Regions from separate parts of the Pontibacter sp. CAU 1760 genome, predicted to be linked through region 1. Evidence: riboswitches for the same ligand, from Rfam matches in the RefSeq annotation. Region 1 holds a riboswitch; the other holds the start of a gene.
The links. Region 1 has a riboswitch for thiamine pyrophosphate ahead of ACXYMU_RS02025 (TonB-dependent receptor). Riboswitches for the same ligand answer to the same signal wherever they lie in the genome.

Region 1 (7,100 bases):
ACCACAACAGGTTGCGAAAGCGTTGGTGATGAAGTACAACTGGTGGTGAATGAGCAGGTAGTAGGTCCCGAGGTTGACTACATTGCGCCAAAATGTGACGAGATTTACTTTAAAGTACAAATTACTAATCCAGTTGCTGGCACTACATATACTCTTAGTAGGGTAGGTTATGCAAACCGTGTAATCAACTACACAAGCGGTACTGCAATTTTCGAAAATTTGGAAGCTGGTTCGGGTTACAGCATAGTAGCCAGTATTGGAGAATGTACTTCAGATGCTAGAGCTTGTGGCGATGCAGCAAAAGCCGCTTTAGGAACCCAATCCTCTGTCCAGTCACTGCAAGGCACTCGCGCGATAGAAACCAAGACGATGACCGCCTACCCTGTTCCTTTCTATGACAGGGCAACCGTTGAGTTTACTGCTGAGAAAACAGGCGATTACGTGGTAAACCTGTATGACTTGAAAGGCACCCTGATACGCCAATTAAAAGCTGGCACAGCAAAAGAAGGGGAGATGAACAAGATCGAAGTTAACGGAAACAACCTTCCGGAAGGCATGTACCTGGTTCGTTTTGTAAATGGGGCTGGCTCCAAAACCATTAAGCTGCTTAAGAAGCAGTAGCCTTTTAAGGTATCAATCCAATCCAATCCTAGGGAGTGCCGGAAATATTTCTGGTACTCCTTTCTTGTCTTTCTCTTTGATAGGAGAGATATTTTGTGCTCGATCTGTTCTTCTCTCATTTTTTCTAAGATAATTATCTAAATGCATCTTTTGTGTTTTTTTTAAGTGTGTTTAAATATTATCATGTGGGTTAAAAATTCAAAACAGTAGTTAGTTATATTTGATTTTTAAATATTTATATTTCATCGTGCTTGTTTGCGTTTACCTAAATATTCCGTGGTTTAGCAAGGATTAAATTAGAGTTGACAAATTTGCGAATCCTTTTGGATTATATAATGTATATATAAATGCGTGGAGGGAGCATCATTTCTGATTTTTAATGTATTATAGATTCCAAAATTAATTAATCGAAAGATAAATAATCAGTTTTTGCCTCAATTCGTGAAGTTTTTATTAGTTGCAATAGACTTATAAAATAACTCCTTAGCCCCTGTCGATCTGGTTCAAGATTAGTAATAGCATAGGATTATATTAATCTGCACTCTTCAAGTATCATCTTAATAAAAAGCTTGTAAAATGCTATCCTCTTCCGGTGCAGCTGTTCAGCTCACAAATTGCCACCCCAGCCTTGTGAACATATTAATGTTTCTTAGCTAAAATGCTATAAAACCCATGTATCATCTTTTTTACACTTAGTTTAACACAACATCTATGAGAACAACATCTATGTATGTAAGTGAGGCAGCTATGCTGCTTCACAAGCGAAGCTTTGCGCTATGGCGCTTCATCATTGTCTCCGGTTTACTGCTCCTCTTCCTGCATGGTACTTCCAGCGCAACCGGGGGCAACCCGTGCGTTGAGAATAGGGGCGACTTAAGGTATGTTAAGTTAAATGGGACGAGCTACAACGGAGCAATCGGTAATATTTTAAACGGCGTGCAGCAGGGGGACAAAGTAAAGATATGCTTTAAGACTCCAGCAGGCGCTGGCACTTACACGCTGGTGAGTTACAAAGCACCAGGCCCCGTTTTCGATATCAATACCGTGTCGCAGCAAGTCCTGTTTGATTATCAAACAGTGTACTCGACCGGTAATGAAAGAATTTGCCTGGAAATAGAGATTCCGGATTGCTACTTCCAGGTGGAGTTGGTTTATGGTTGCGTGATAGAGCAGCTGAGCCCAACCAACCTCTACGGCGATCGCATTATCAGTACTAAGTTAGGCGGCACGAGGCCTTGCCTGCCGCTGGAGGGTTGCACACCCGGCTACTGGAAGCAGGAGCACCATTTTGGCAACTGGGGCTGCGGGTACGACCGTGATGATAAATTCTTTGAGGTTTTCAATATTTATGTGGCAGATGGAAGTACCTACAAAGGTCTGCCTAGTAGTCTTACGCTGCTTCAGGCGCTGTCTCCAGAGATGAAAATCGCAAAAGGTGAGTGGGGTGCACTTGCTCGCCATGCGGTGGCAGCCCTGCTGAATGCGTGCACGGATAGGGATATAAACTATGAATATAGTACCCGCACAATAAAACGGATGGTTAAACGTGCATTCGCTTCCAACAATTCCTCTGTAAAAGACCGGCTGGCTAATGCAAATGAGCAGAATTGCCCGCTTGGAAGGGCTGAGTTAAATGGCGTAAGTCAAACCTCTAATCTACTCAAAGCCTTAGAGGGTAACCAACTGACCGCTTATCCAACACCATTCTCAGACAAGGCGACCATTGCATTCAAGCTAGCAAAAGATGAGGCTTATTCAATCAGCCTCTACGACACGAAAGGCAGCATCGTGCGGCAGCTGAAAGCCGGTGTGGCCAAAGCGGGCGAGCTGAACCAAGTGGAGGTAGACGGAGCTGGCTTGCCTGAGGGCCTTTACATTGCCCGTATGGTAAGCGATTCCGGAGGAAAGACTGTTAAACTGTTACTCAAAAAAGAATAAGCAGCAAGGAGGCTGCTAGTATGAGCACGGGGTGCCGGAGGTCTGCTTCCGGTACCCCGTGCTTTTTGTTGCCCGAATATTTCAATGTTTCCTATAGCTGAAATCACGACCTTTGCCCTATGTTGAAAATCGCGATTACAGGGCCGGAGTCTACGGGTAAATCTACGTTGGCCGAACAACTGGCCCGCCACCACCAAACCGTGTGGGTGCCGGAGTTTGCCCGCGCCTATGTGGGTAACTTGGGCAGGCCGTATACCCTCATGGATATTGAAGCCATTGCGCGGGGCCAACTGGCGCTGGAGCAGGAAAAGCAGCAACAGGCAAGGGGCATCCTTTTTTCGGATACCGACCTGCTGGTGCTCAAGATCTGGAGCGAGCATGCGTTTGGCCATTGCCCTGCCTGGATCGTAGACAAACTAAAGCAGCAGAACTACAACCTTTGCCTGTTGATGGGCGTTGATTTGCCCTGGGAGCCGGACCCGCAGCGGGAGCATCCGTATTTGCGCCAGTTCTTTTATGACTGGTATAAGCGGGAACTGGAGGCGCTGTCGGTGCCATTTGTTGAGATACACGGGCAGCAGGAGGAGCGTTTTCGCCTGGCCCAACAGCATGTGGCTGCTCTGCTCCAAACTCATCAATCATCTGAAAAATAAACCAATGCTACATTTCTTAGAAAACGATCAGTATAAAGTGGGCGTGGAAAGCCTGGGAGCTGAGCTTCAACACTTCGTGAAGAAGGATGAGGAGCTGGAGCTGATCTGGCAAGCTGACCCTTCCATCTGGACGGGCCACGCGCCAAACCTTTTCCCGATTGTAGGTGAATTGCCGGAGCAGCAGTACACCCATGACGGCAAGAGGTATAAAATGCTGCGGCATGGCTTTGCCCGTCGGCAGGAGTTTAAGCTAGTGGACGAACACCGCGAGAAGCTGGTGTTTGAGCTCACAGAGTCGGAGGAGTCGCTGGCGCAATACCCTTTCAAGTTCAGGTTTCTGATCGCCTACCGGCTGCTTGCTAACAAATTGGAAATCACATACCAGGTGACTAATACCGATCACGATAGGATGTATTTCTCGGTTGGTGCACACCCCGGCTTCAACGTGCCGCTATACCCCAACGAGCGTTACGAAGACTATTATTTGGTGTTTGAGAAACAAGAGACCACAAGCCGATACCTGCTAAACGAGCAGGGGTTGCTGAATGGCGAAACGGAGCGGGTGCTGGAAAATAGTGATACCCTGTCCCTGCAGCACCACTACTTCGACCATGATGCCATTGTGCTAAAGCGCCTGAATTCTGAGAAGGTAACGCTGGCTAGCCATACCAACCCGCGCAAACTGGAGATCAGTTACGAAGGCTTTCCATACCTGGGCATTTGGTCTAAACCAGGCCCGTCGCCTTTTGTGTGCATAGAGCCTTGGTGTGGCCTTGCCAGCAGTGTCGGTACGTCTGATGAATTGAAGGACAAGGAAGGTATAAACGAACTTAGCCCAGGGCAGGTGTTTGATCGCACCTTCTCGATTGCGGTGTACTAAGTAAACAGGTTCGCCAAAAACAGCAGCGGCCCCCTGGTATGGATCCATACCAGGGGGCCGCTGCTGTTTTTGCAGGTATACTGCTAGTAAATCAATGCAGGGATGGCTCCGGGAACTTTGGCACTGTAATGTTCCTGAAATCATACTTTGGCTCAAAATCATTAATCGGCAGTGAGATGCCAGGCGGAAGATCCAGATCCGGTAAATCATCTCCTAGCGGCTCTCCTCCGTCATCGTCGTTATCGGTAGAGGGTGGTCGGTTAAATCTCTTGCGTGGGGCGAAAGCATAGTAGGCCAGTATGGTTAGCAGGGCTACTGTATATATAATGCTGATCATCATCGCGATATAAGTTAAATGCAATTTTGTCGGTGTCTGCGGAGGCAATTTTGCCACCCTGAATAGCAGGGGCTTAAGCCGTCTTCCTATTTTTTTACAACGTACTTTTGGCCTTAGGGGTTATCTGTAAATGCAAATTTTGAGTAGGTGGAGGGCCCTTAAGGCTTAACGTATAACAGCGCTTGCCGGCAGTTTCTTTGTTAAGCAAAAAAAGGCTCGTACCTTTGTGGCAGTTAAGGGGTGCCTGAATACTACGGGCTGAGATTATACCCATTGAACCTGATCCGGGTAATGCCGGCGAAGGGAATAACGGTAAACATTAAATACAGGCGGCTAACCCCTGGCTTCCTGTCTGTTTCACCAATTTTTATTCCATTACCATGTTTAAGTTATTTACTGCAATCGCTGCCTTTTTGCTGCCTTTGCAGCTAGTAGCCCAGTACCAGCTGAGCGGGCGCGTAACCAGTGCGGCCAAAGGCGAGGCACTGGCCGGGGCCACCGTTGTGTTGGAGCGCACAGGCACAGGTGTTGCCGCAGCCGCGAACGGAGAGTTTGCCTTTCAGAGCTTACCCGCAGGCACGTATAGCCTTAAAATTAGCTACCTGGGGTATGAGCAGAAACGCATAAAAGTGGCCCTGCCACAGCAAAACCCGGTAACGGTGGCGCTGCAGCAACAGGCGCTTCAAACCAGTGAGGTGGTGGTGCAGGCCACCCGTGCCGACGAGCGTACCGGTACCACTTTCACCAACGTTAGCCAGGAGGAAATCGAGTCCCGCAATTTCGGGCAGGACCTGCCTTACCTGCTCGAGCAGGTGCCGTCGGTGGTCGTAAACTCCGATGCCGGCGCAGGCGTGGGCTATACCGGTATCCGGATACGGGGCTCTGATATTACCCGCATTAACGTAACGGTAAACGGCATCCCGATCAACGATTCGGAGAGCCATGGCGTGTTCTTTGTGAATATGCCGGACTTTGCCTCTTCGGTGCAGGACATACAGGTGCAGCGTGGGGTAGGTACTTCTACCAACGGGGCGGGTGCCTTTGGGGCGAGCCTCAACATCCAGACGGAGCAGGTGCGCCGTGAGGCTTATGCCGAAACCGATCATACCTACGGCTCTTTTGACACTTGGCGCAACAACGTGCGCTTCGGCACGGGCCTGCTCAACGGGAAATTTGCCTTTGATGGTCGCTTGTCGCGCATTACCTCCGATGGCTACGTGGACCGGGCTTCCTCAGACCTGAAGTCCTTCTATTTCTCGGGAGGGTACTATGGCGATAAAACTTCCGTGAAGTTCATCACTTTCTCGGGCAAAGAGCAGACCTACCAGGCATGGTATGGCACCCCTGAAGCGCTGGTATACGGCAATGCGGCCGATCTGCAAGCCTACATCGACCGGAATTACATTGATGGGGCCGACAAAGAGAACCTGCTGTCTTCCGGTCGCCGCTACAACTATTATACCTACGATAACGAAACCGATAATTACCAGCAGGACCACTACCAGTTGCACCTGGCGCACGACTTTATGCCGGGACTGAGCTTTTCAGGTGCGTTGCACTATACCTATGGCCGTGGCTATTACGAGCAATTCCGGGCGGATGATGACCTGGCGGACTACGGCCTGGCTGACGTAGTGATCGGCGATGAAACGGTGTCAAGCACAGATTTGATCCGACGCCGCTGGCTCGATAACGATTTTTACGGGGCCACTTATGCCTTGCAGTATGCACCGGGCAGCCGCCTGAATGCCACGTTGGGTGGTGCCTGGAACCGCTATACGGGCAGTCATTTCGGGGAGATCATCTGGGCACGCTATGCCTCTGACTCCGACATCCGCGACCGCTATTATGACAACGACGCCGACAAGACCGACTTCAACATCTTCGCCAAGGCAACCTATAGCCTCACGGACAAGCTAAGCGTGTTCGGCGATTTGCAGCTTCGGAAGGTGGGCTATGAGTTCTTGGGCTTTGACAATGATGGCGATAACATTACGCAGGAGGCAGCTTATACCTTCTGGAACCCGAAGGCAGGTATAACCTACAGCCTGCAGCCAACACACCAGCTGTACGCCTCTTACGCCGTGGGTAACCGCGAGCCGGTGCGCGACGACTTCACGGAGTCTACCCCCAGTAGCCGCCCGAAGCACGAGACGTTGCACAACGTAGAGGCCGGTTACCGCGGTCAGTTTGGGCCGGCACAGATGGCAGGTATGCCCCTGACGGCGAACGTAGAGGCGAACCTGTACCTGATGGACTACACAAACCAACTGGTGCTGACCGGCCAGATCAACGACGTGGGCGCGTATACCCGTACGAACATCGACAACAGCTACCGCCAGGGGATAGAACTTGCCGGAGCATTGCAGTTGGGTGATTTTGCTACCCTGAACGCTAACCTGGCCTACAGCAACAGCAGAATTGGCGCGTTGAATGAATACATCGACGATTATGGAAATGGTGACCAAGTGCTCAACCGCTATGCTGATACCAGAATCGCCTTCTCCCCGGACTGGGTAACGACCAACCAACTGGAGGTGCAGCTGCTGAAAGGGTTGAAAGCGGCCTTTATCTACAAGACCGTGAGCAAGCAATACCTTGATAACACCGAGAATGAAAGCCGCATTATCCCTGCCTACCAGGTAGGCGACCTACGCTTCCGCTATAACCT
Region 2 (7,100 bases), on a different contig from region 1:
TCCCATCACTCCGTTTTGCTGGAGCAAGTTGAAAAGGGTGCAACAATAGGGATGGCAGTGCGCTACTTACTAGCTGCAAACGGGCACTTCATTGCTGAGGACTTTTCCCAAACACGAAAAGTTTCGTCCCAAATTTGGAGATAATACTAAATTAAAAACCTAAACCCCCCGTTTCTGATAAAATAAGGGGTTTCATATATATTGGCACACCGATTGAATTAAGGCTAGCACAACACAAACAACCAATTAAAATTTAGCCTTATGAAAAAGTCCTTAACTCTTGTAGCCTTTTTAGCCTTTGCCTTCTTAACCAATGTCACAGCTGTATTCGCTAACGGCACCTTCACACTTTCAGAAAAAAAGGCAGCCATGACCATCCTGGTTCAGCAAGTAGACCGCAACGTTATCAGCAACCTGCACCTGAGCGAAATGCAGTACATTTACCTTAAGGATCTGAACAAGACGTATAAAGAGGAGCTTTCTACTTCTGCTGTACTCTTCAACAACAATGCAGCAGGCACCGAGGCGATAGCCGCTGAGCTTACCAACAAATACTTTTCTGCCCTGAGCGAGATCTTAACGCCGCAGCAGCTCACGGCTTATGTTGCCAGGCAAGTGCAGGCACAGGAAAGCGCTAAATAGCCACTTCCTTTACCTGGTATAGCCACAAGATACTGTTAAAGGGTTCCCAGACTTTGGGGGAAGCGGGAATCACTTTCAGAAGTAGGACACATAAAAAAAGAGGCCGCTGATAAAGCGGCCTCTTTTTGTTTTAAGCGGTTTCTGTTATTCAAGGTTAAGCTTCAGGTCAGGCGTGTTCATTTCAAAACCAACCCTTCTGTTCTTCGCTCTTGCGCTCTCAGTTCTGCGACGCGACAAGCGCTCGTTCACTTTCACGAGTGGCTGCGTCTCGCCATAACCTTTAGTTACCATACGGTCTGGGTTCTGCACACCGCGCTGTACCAGGTATTCTTTTACAGCTTCGGCTCTGCGCTCAGACAGTACCTGGTTGTATTCATCCGAACCGATGTAATCTGCATGTCCTTTGATCAGCAACACGTGGTCTGGATATTTCTGCAAGGCAACCACAATGCTATCGAGCAGCTGCTTGTAAGACTCCTGCACACGGGCTCTGTCGAACTCGAAACGCACTTTCTCTTCCAACAGCTTCAGGGTAGCCTGGTCAAGCTCAGGGCAACCGTTCGTTTCGGCAGTACCCGGAGAGGTCGGGCAGTTGTCCTCGTTGTCTGGCACACCGTCGCCGTCAGAGTCTACTGGGCAACCATCTGGGCCTACCTGCACACCTGCCGGAGTGTCTGGGCACTGATCCTGGTCATCTGCAACACCGTCACCGTCAGCATCCGGGCAACCCTGTAAGGCTGCTGTACCTGCCTGGTCTGGGCAACGGTCATCCTTATCTGCTACACCATCGCTGTCGCGGTCAGGGCACCCCTGTGTGGCCGCAGTACCAGCCTCTGTAGGGCACTGATCCTGGTAATCCGCCACTCCGTCACCATCGCCATCAAGCGGGCAACCTCTCTTGTCTACCTGCACACCTGCTGGCGTGTCCGGGCAGTCATCTCTTCTGTCTGGCACACCGTCGCCGTCTGTGTCTGTAGCCTTGCCTAAGTTAAAGCCAAGTCCTACGTTGTGCATCAGGAAGCGGTCATTATCTCCCGTGTCATAGCCATCTATCTTGTCCTGGCCGATGATCATGTAGTTCGTTTCTATGAAGGCGCTTACGGCATCAGAAAAACGGAAACGGATACCAGCACCGCCTTTCAGGGCTGATGTAAAGAACTTATCGTCCTGCTGCGTAGTGCCGTCAGCGCGAGTCGCGTCTGTTTTGGCCCATGCACCACCACCCGCAATTTGCAGGTATGGCCCGATGAAAGCATCTTCTTTGAGGATGTTGCCATACATCTTCAGGCGCAGGGCCAGCATGGCCGTTCCCATTTGCGCGTCAAACATGTTGCCGCCATTATTGGCCTCTGCACTACCGTAGGTCAGGTGCAGACCGCCATCTAGCGAAGGGCTGATATAGCGGTTCAGGTTAAGACCTCCGCCCCACTCCATCTTTTTGCTTTCCCAGAACTGGTTTTCTACCTCACCTTTATACTGTAAAGCACTTCCGTATATCTGGAGGTTCATTGGCTGATCCGAGCTTTGCGCGTACAATTGGTTGCTTGCTGTGAGCAAGACCACCAGCGCTAAAGCGAGTCTACATAGTTTTGTAAGTTGTGTTTGCATGATTTTACAAAGTATATTTTGATATGACAATACGTGCATGTTTAGCAAGGTGTTTCTGATATGCCCAAAAAAGAACCTTTTATCAGGATGCAGTTCTGCGTCGGGTGCACGAAATCTTAGGGAGAGGAAAAGTTTATCCATAGGCACAGAAAGAAAGCATTAAGCATAAAACCTTCACCATCAGGTGTTCTAAACGCCCTGTTACAGGGATGCACAATAGCACACTTCGGTACTATCTTACAAACTGATACCAGGACGCAAGGTTGTACAGGGCATTTTTTTTTACTGAAAAGGCTGATATTCTAGTGTGAGGCCAACAAAAAAGGTTGTCAGCATTCCGCTGGCAACCTTAGTGTTTTACAGTATTTATGGCTTTTCTTATATCATAGGGCGCGCTGCTGCATTAGGCGCTCAATGTCATCGGCCTCAATCGGGATGTTTCTCATGAGATTTCTCGGCCCCTGGGCCGTTACCAGAATGTCATCCTCTAGCCGTATACCGATCCCTTCCTCCCGGATATAAATCCCCGGCTCGCAGGTAAACACCATGCCCGCCTCAAAAGGTCTGAAGCGATTGCCTACATCATGCACATCCAAGCCCAGGTGGTGGGAGGTGCCGTGCATGAAAAACTTTTTATAAAGCGGGTGAACCGGGTCCTGGTTGCGCACATCGCTTTCGTTCAGCAGGCCTAGCCTGATCAGTTCGTTTTCCATCACGGTGCCCACAAACTTGTGGTACTGGTCGATGGTGTTACCGGGTACCAGCATTTGCGTCGCGGCTTTCATTACGTTCAGCACCGCATCGTATACCTCGCGCTGGCGTGGTGTGAATTTGCCGCTCACAGGCACGGTGCGTGTCAGGTCGGCGGCATAGTTGGCATACTCCGCCCCAAAGTCCATCAGCACTAGCTCACCGGCCTCGCACTCCTGGTTATTGTCTACATAGTGCAGGATGCAGGCGTTGCCACCCGAGGCAATGATAGGCGCGTAAGCAGGCCCTCGGGAGCGGTTGCGCAGAAACTCATGGTATAGTTCTGCCTCTATCTCATACTCCATCACGCCGGGCTTGATAAAGCCCAGCAAGCGCCGGAACCCTTTTTCGGTGATGTTGCAGGCTTCTTGGATCAGCGCCACCTCTTGCTCTGATTTTACGGCGCGCAGCTTGTGCATGATCGGAGCACTGCGCTCCAGCCTGTGCAGCGGATACTGCTCCTTTATTTGCTTTATAAACCGAGCATCCCGCGTCTCCACCTCTATCACGGCGCGCAAGTGCTCGTTTGTGTTCAGGTAAATGTGTGCTGCCTCTGCCAACTGGCTCCGCAGCACCTGCTCGAACTGGTGCGTCCAGAGCACGCTTTCGATCCCAGACATATCCCGCGCCTGCTCCTTGGTAAGCTTATACCCCTCCCAGGTCAGGATGTGGTCGTTGGTTTCGCGCACGAACAGCACTTCGCGCATGCGCTCGTCTTTGGCATCCGGGAAAAGCAACAGGATACTTTCCTCCTGGTCTACCCCTGACAGGTAAAATAAGTCGCTGTTTTGCCGGAAAGGCATGGTGCCGTCGGCATTGGTGGGCATCACGTCGTTCGAGTGAAAGACAGCGACAGAAGAAGGCTTCAGCTGCCGGGCAAAGTTCTTCCGGTTATGGTTAAACAGGTCCTGCCCTATTGGGTGATATTTCATCGTTTGCTTGAAAGGTTCTCGTTCAGTTTCATGCTCAATTTACTAAATTCTGGTCTATTGGCAATCGATTAGCGCATACGGCTCCAACGCTGCCAGGGTATAATCTTGCATCGCCGGCCTTATTTTTTGGAGATAAAATGCTTGGCAAATTTGGAAATCCCGCCAGACTTCCGTTACCTTTAGCCAACACTTTAGGGGTGTCCTGTCGCCAAATCATAAAGGCAGGACTGAGAAATACCCTCTGAACCTGATACAGTTAGCACTGACGAAGGGAAAAGTCATGACGAGATACACACCTGTCCTCCTACTTCTTCTTGTTTCCGCCCGGCCGGTAAGCGCCAGTGCTTTCTGCATCCCAACCCGAGCGAACCATGACCATTTTCCTGAATAACCAAGAAAGGGAGCTCCCGGAGCCGCCCACCGTAACCGCTTTGCTTCAGCTTTTGGCATTGGCGCATTCCCGCGGCATTGCCATTGCCATCAACAACGAGGTGCTGCCCCGCGCGCAATGGGCCACGCACCAGCTGAAGCCCCACGACCGCCTGACGCTGATCCGCGCCACCCAGGGCGGCTGACCTATTCCCTTTCTAGCCTACGGTTTACCATGGCACAGGCAAACGCTTGTGCTGTGCATTCAATTCAACAGAAAATCTATTAGCAAGAAGAACATATGAGACAAGAGAAAACACCAACCGCCCATACCATCACGCGCACGCCTTTTCCGGGCTCCCGCAAGGTATACATCCCCGGCCAGCTGCACGACATTCAGGTGGCGATGCGCGAAATAGCGCTGGAGGAAACCGTGACCAAATTCTTAGGTGTGGAAGAGCGCGAACAGAACCCGCCGGTAACCGTGTATGACACCAGCGGCCCTTACACCGACATACACCTGGACATTGATGTGCGCCAGGGACTGCCGCGCCTGCGTGAGGAATGGATACTGCAAAGGGGCGATGTGGAACAACTACCTGGCATCACCTCCGCCTACGGCCAGGAGCGCCTTTCCGATGAGCATTTACACGACCTGCGCTTCGGGCACCTGAGCAAACCATACCGCGCCATGGCAGGCCAAAATGTAACACAGTTGCACTACGCCCGCAAAGGCATCATCACGCCCGAAATGGAGTATATCGCCATCCGGGAGAACCAGCGCCTGGCAGCGGAGGCCGAAATGGGGCACCAGCACCCAGGCCAAAGCTTTGGGGCCAACACGCCGAAAGGCTACATCACGCCCGAGTTTGTGCGCCAGGAGGTAGCTGCCGGCCGTGCCGTTATTCCCTCTAATATCAACCACCCCGAAAGCGAACCGATGATCATTGGTCGCAACTTCCTGGTGAAGATAAACGCCAACATCGGCAACTCGGCCGTTACCTCCAGCATTGAGGAGGAAGTGGAGAAAGCGGTCTGGGCGTGCCGCTGGGGTGCCGACACCATCATGGACCTCTCGACGGGCAAGAACATTCACGAAACACGAGAGTGGATCATCCGCAACTCCCCGGTCCCGATTGGCACCGTGCCGATTTACCAGGCGCTTGAGAAAGTGAACGGCAAGGCCGAGGACCTGACTTGGGAAATTTTCCGGGATACGCTGATAGAGCAGGCCGAGCAGGGCGTGGACTATTTTACCATACATGCCGGCGTGCTGCTCCGCTACGTTCCGCTTACAGCCAAGCGCCTGACGGGCATTGTGTCGCGCGGAGGTTCGATTATGGCGAAATGGTGCCTGGCGCATCACCAGGAGAACTTCCTGTATACCCACTTTGAGGAAATTTGCGAAATCATGAAGGCCTATGATGTGGCTTTCTCGCTGGGCGACGGCCTGCGCCCCGGCTCCATTGCCGATGCCAACGACGCGGCGCAGTTTGCCGAATTGGAAACACTGGGCGAACTGACGAAGATTGCCTGGAAGCACGACGTGCAGGTGATCATCGAAGGGCCGGGGCACATCCCGATGCACCTTATCAAAGAGAACATGGAAAAGCAACTGGAAGTGTGCGGCGAGGCCCCGTTCTATACCCTCGGCCCCCTCACCACCGACATCGCGCCAGGGTATGACCACATCACCTCGGCCATTGGCGCGGCCATGATCGGGTGGTATGGCACGGCCATGCTCTGCTACGTAACGCCGAAAGAACACTTGGGCCTGCCCAATAAAAAGGACGTGAAAGACGGTGTGATCACCTATAAGCTGGCCGCACACGCCGCCGACCTTGCCAAAGGCCACCCCGGGGCGCAGTACCGCGACAATGCCCTGAGCAAGGCCCGCTTCGAATTCCGTTGGCAAGATCAGTTTAACCTGGCCCTGGACCCCGATACCGCCCGCGAGTACCACGACGAAACCCTGCCCGCCGAAGGTGCCAAGGTTGCCCACTTCTGCTCGATGTGCGGCCCGAACTTTTGTTCGATGAAAATTACGCAGGAGGTCCGCGACTATGCCCGCCAAAAGGAAACCACTGCCGAAGAAGCCCTGAAACAGGGCATGGCCGAGCAGTCCGAAGCGTTCAAAGCCAAGGGCTCAGAAATTTACTCATAGGGTTCTAGCGCTGGCGCGAGCTTGCAGCTCGTGCCCTTTGTATCAGCAAAAATCAAAGCACGAGCTACAAGCTCGCGCCAGCGTACCGAAGCATAGTACACGTGCTTTAATTTCATACAGAACACGAGCTACAAGCTCGCGCCAGCGCTAGGCCAGCACAACGAAAGCATAAATACACAGCCATGCCCAAACCCAGACCCTATACCCTCTCCATCGCCGGGTTCGACCCCAGCGGTGGCGCAGGCATAACCGCAGACTCCAAAACCTTTGAGGCGCTGAAAGTGCAGGGGCTGAGCGTGTGCACAGCCATCACGTACCAGCACGAGGCAGCGTTTGCAGGCCTGGACTGGCTGGGGATGGCACAACTGGAGAAGCAACTGACGCTGCTACTCGGAAAGTATAAAGTGCCCTTTGCCAAGATTGGGCTAGTGGAAAGCGTGGAGGTGTTAGCGCAGTTACTGAACCTGCTGCACCGCCTGTCGCCGGAAACGAAGCTGGTATGGGACCCGATTCTGAAGGCCAGCGCAGGTTTTACCTTTCACCGGGGAATACAGGCGGCGCAACTGCAGGAGCTTTGCCAGCGGCTATACCTCATCACCCCGAACTGGAACGAAATGCAGCAGCTCATGCCTGAT

Region 2: it holds a riboswitch for thiamine pyrophosphate, as region 1 does, so the genes downstream of both, thiS (sulfur carrier protein ThiS) here and ACXYMU_RS02025 (TonB-dependent receptor) in region 1, are expected to answer to the same signal.

Annotation. Positions count from the first base shown of each region.
Region 1 is NZ_JBTLRL010000001.1:442,575-449,674, forward strand. It holds gene ACXYMU_RS02000 (Ig-like domain-containing protein) at 1-621, shown strand, start outside; gene ACXYMU_RS02005 (T9SS type A sorting domain-containing protein) at 1,333-2,559, shown strand; gene ACXYMU_RS02010 (AAA family ATPase) at 2,679-3,212, shown strand; gene ACXYMU_RS02015 (aldose 1-epimerase family protein) at 3,217-4,092, shown strand; gene ACXYMU_RS02020 (hypothetical protein) at 4,184-4,432, opposite strand; TPP riboswitch at 4,656-4,753, shown strand; gene ACXYMU_RS02025 (TonB-dependent receptor) at 4,810-7,100, shown strand, end outside.
Region 2 is NZ_JBTLRL010000014.1:43,236-50,335, reverse strand. It holds gene ACXYMU_RS17210 (hypothetical protein) at 262-642, shown strand; gene ACXYMU_RS17205 (OmpA family protein) at 787-2,250, opposite strand; gene ACXYMU_RS17200 (aminopeptidase P family protein) at 2,634-3,932, opposite strand; TPP riboswitch at 4,116-4,223, shown strand; gene thiS (sulfur carrier protein ThiS) at 4,304-4,507, shown strand; gene thiC (phosphomethylpyrimidine synthase ThiC) at 4,603-6,465, shown strand; gene ACXYMU_RS17185 (bifunctional hydroxymethylpyrimidine kinase/phosphomethylpyrimidine kinase) at 6,648-7,100, shown strand, end outside.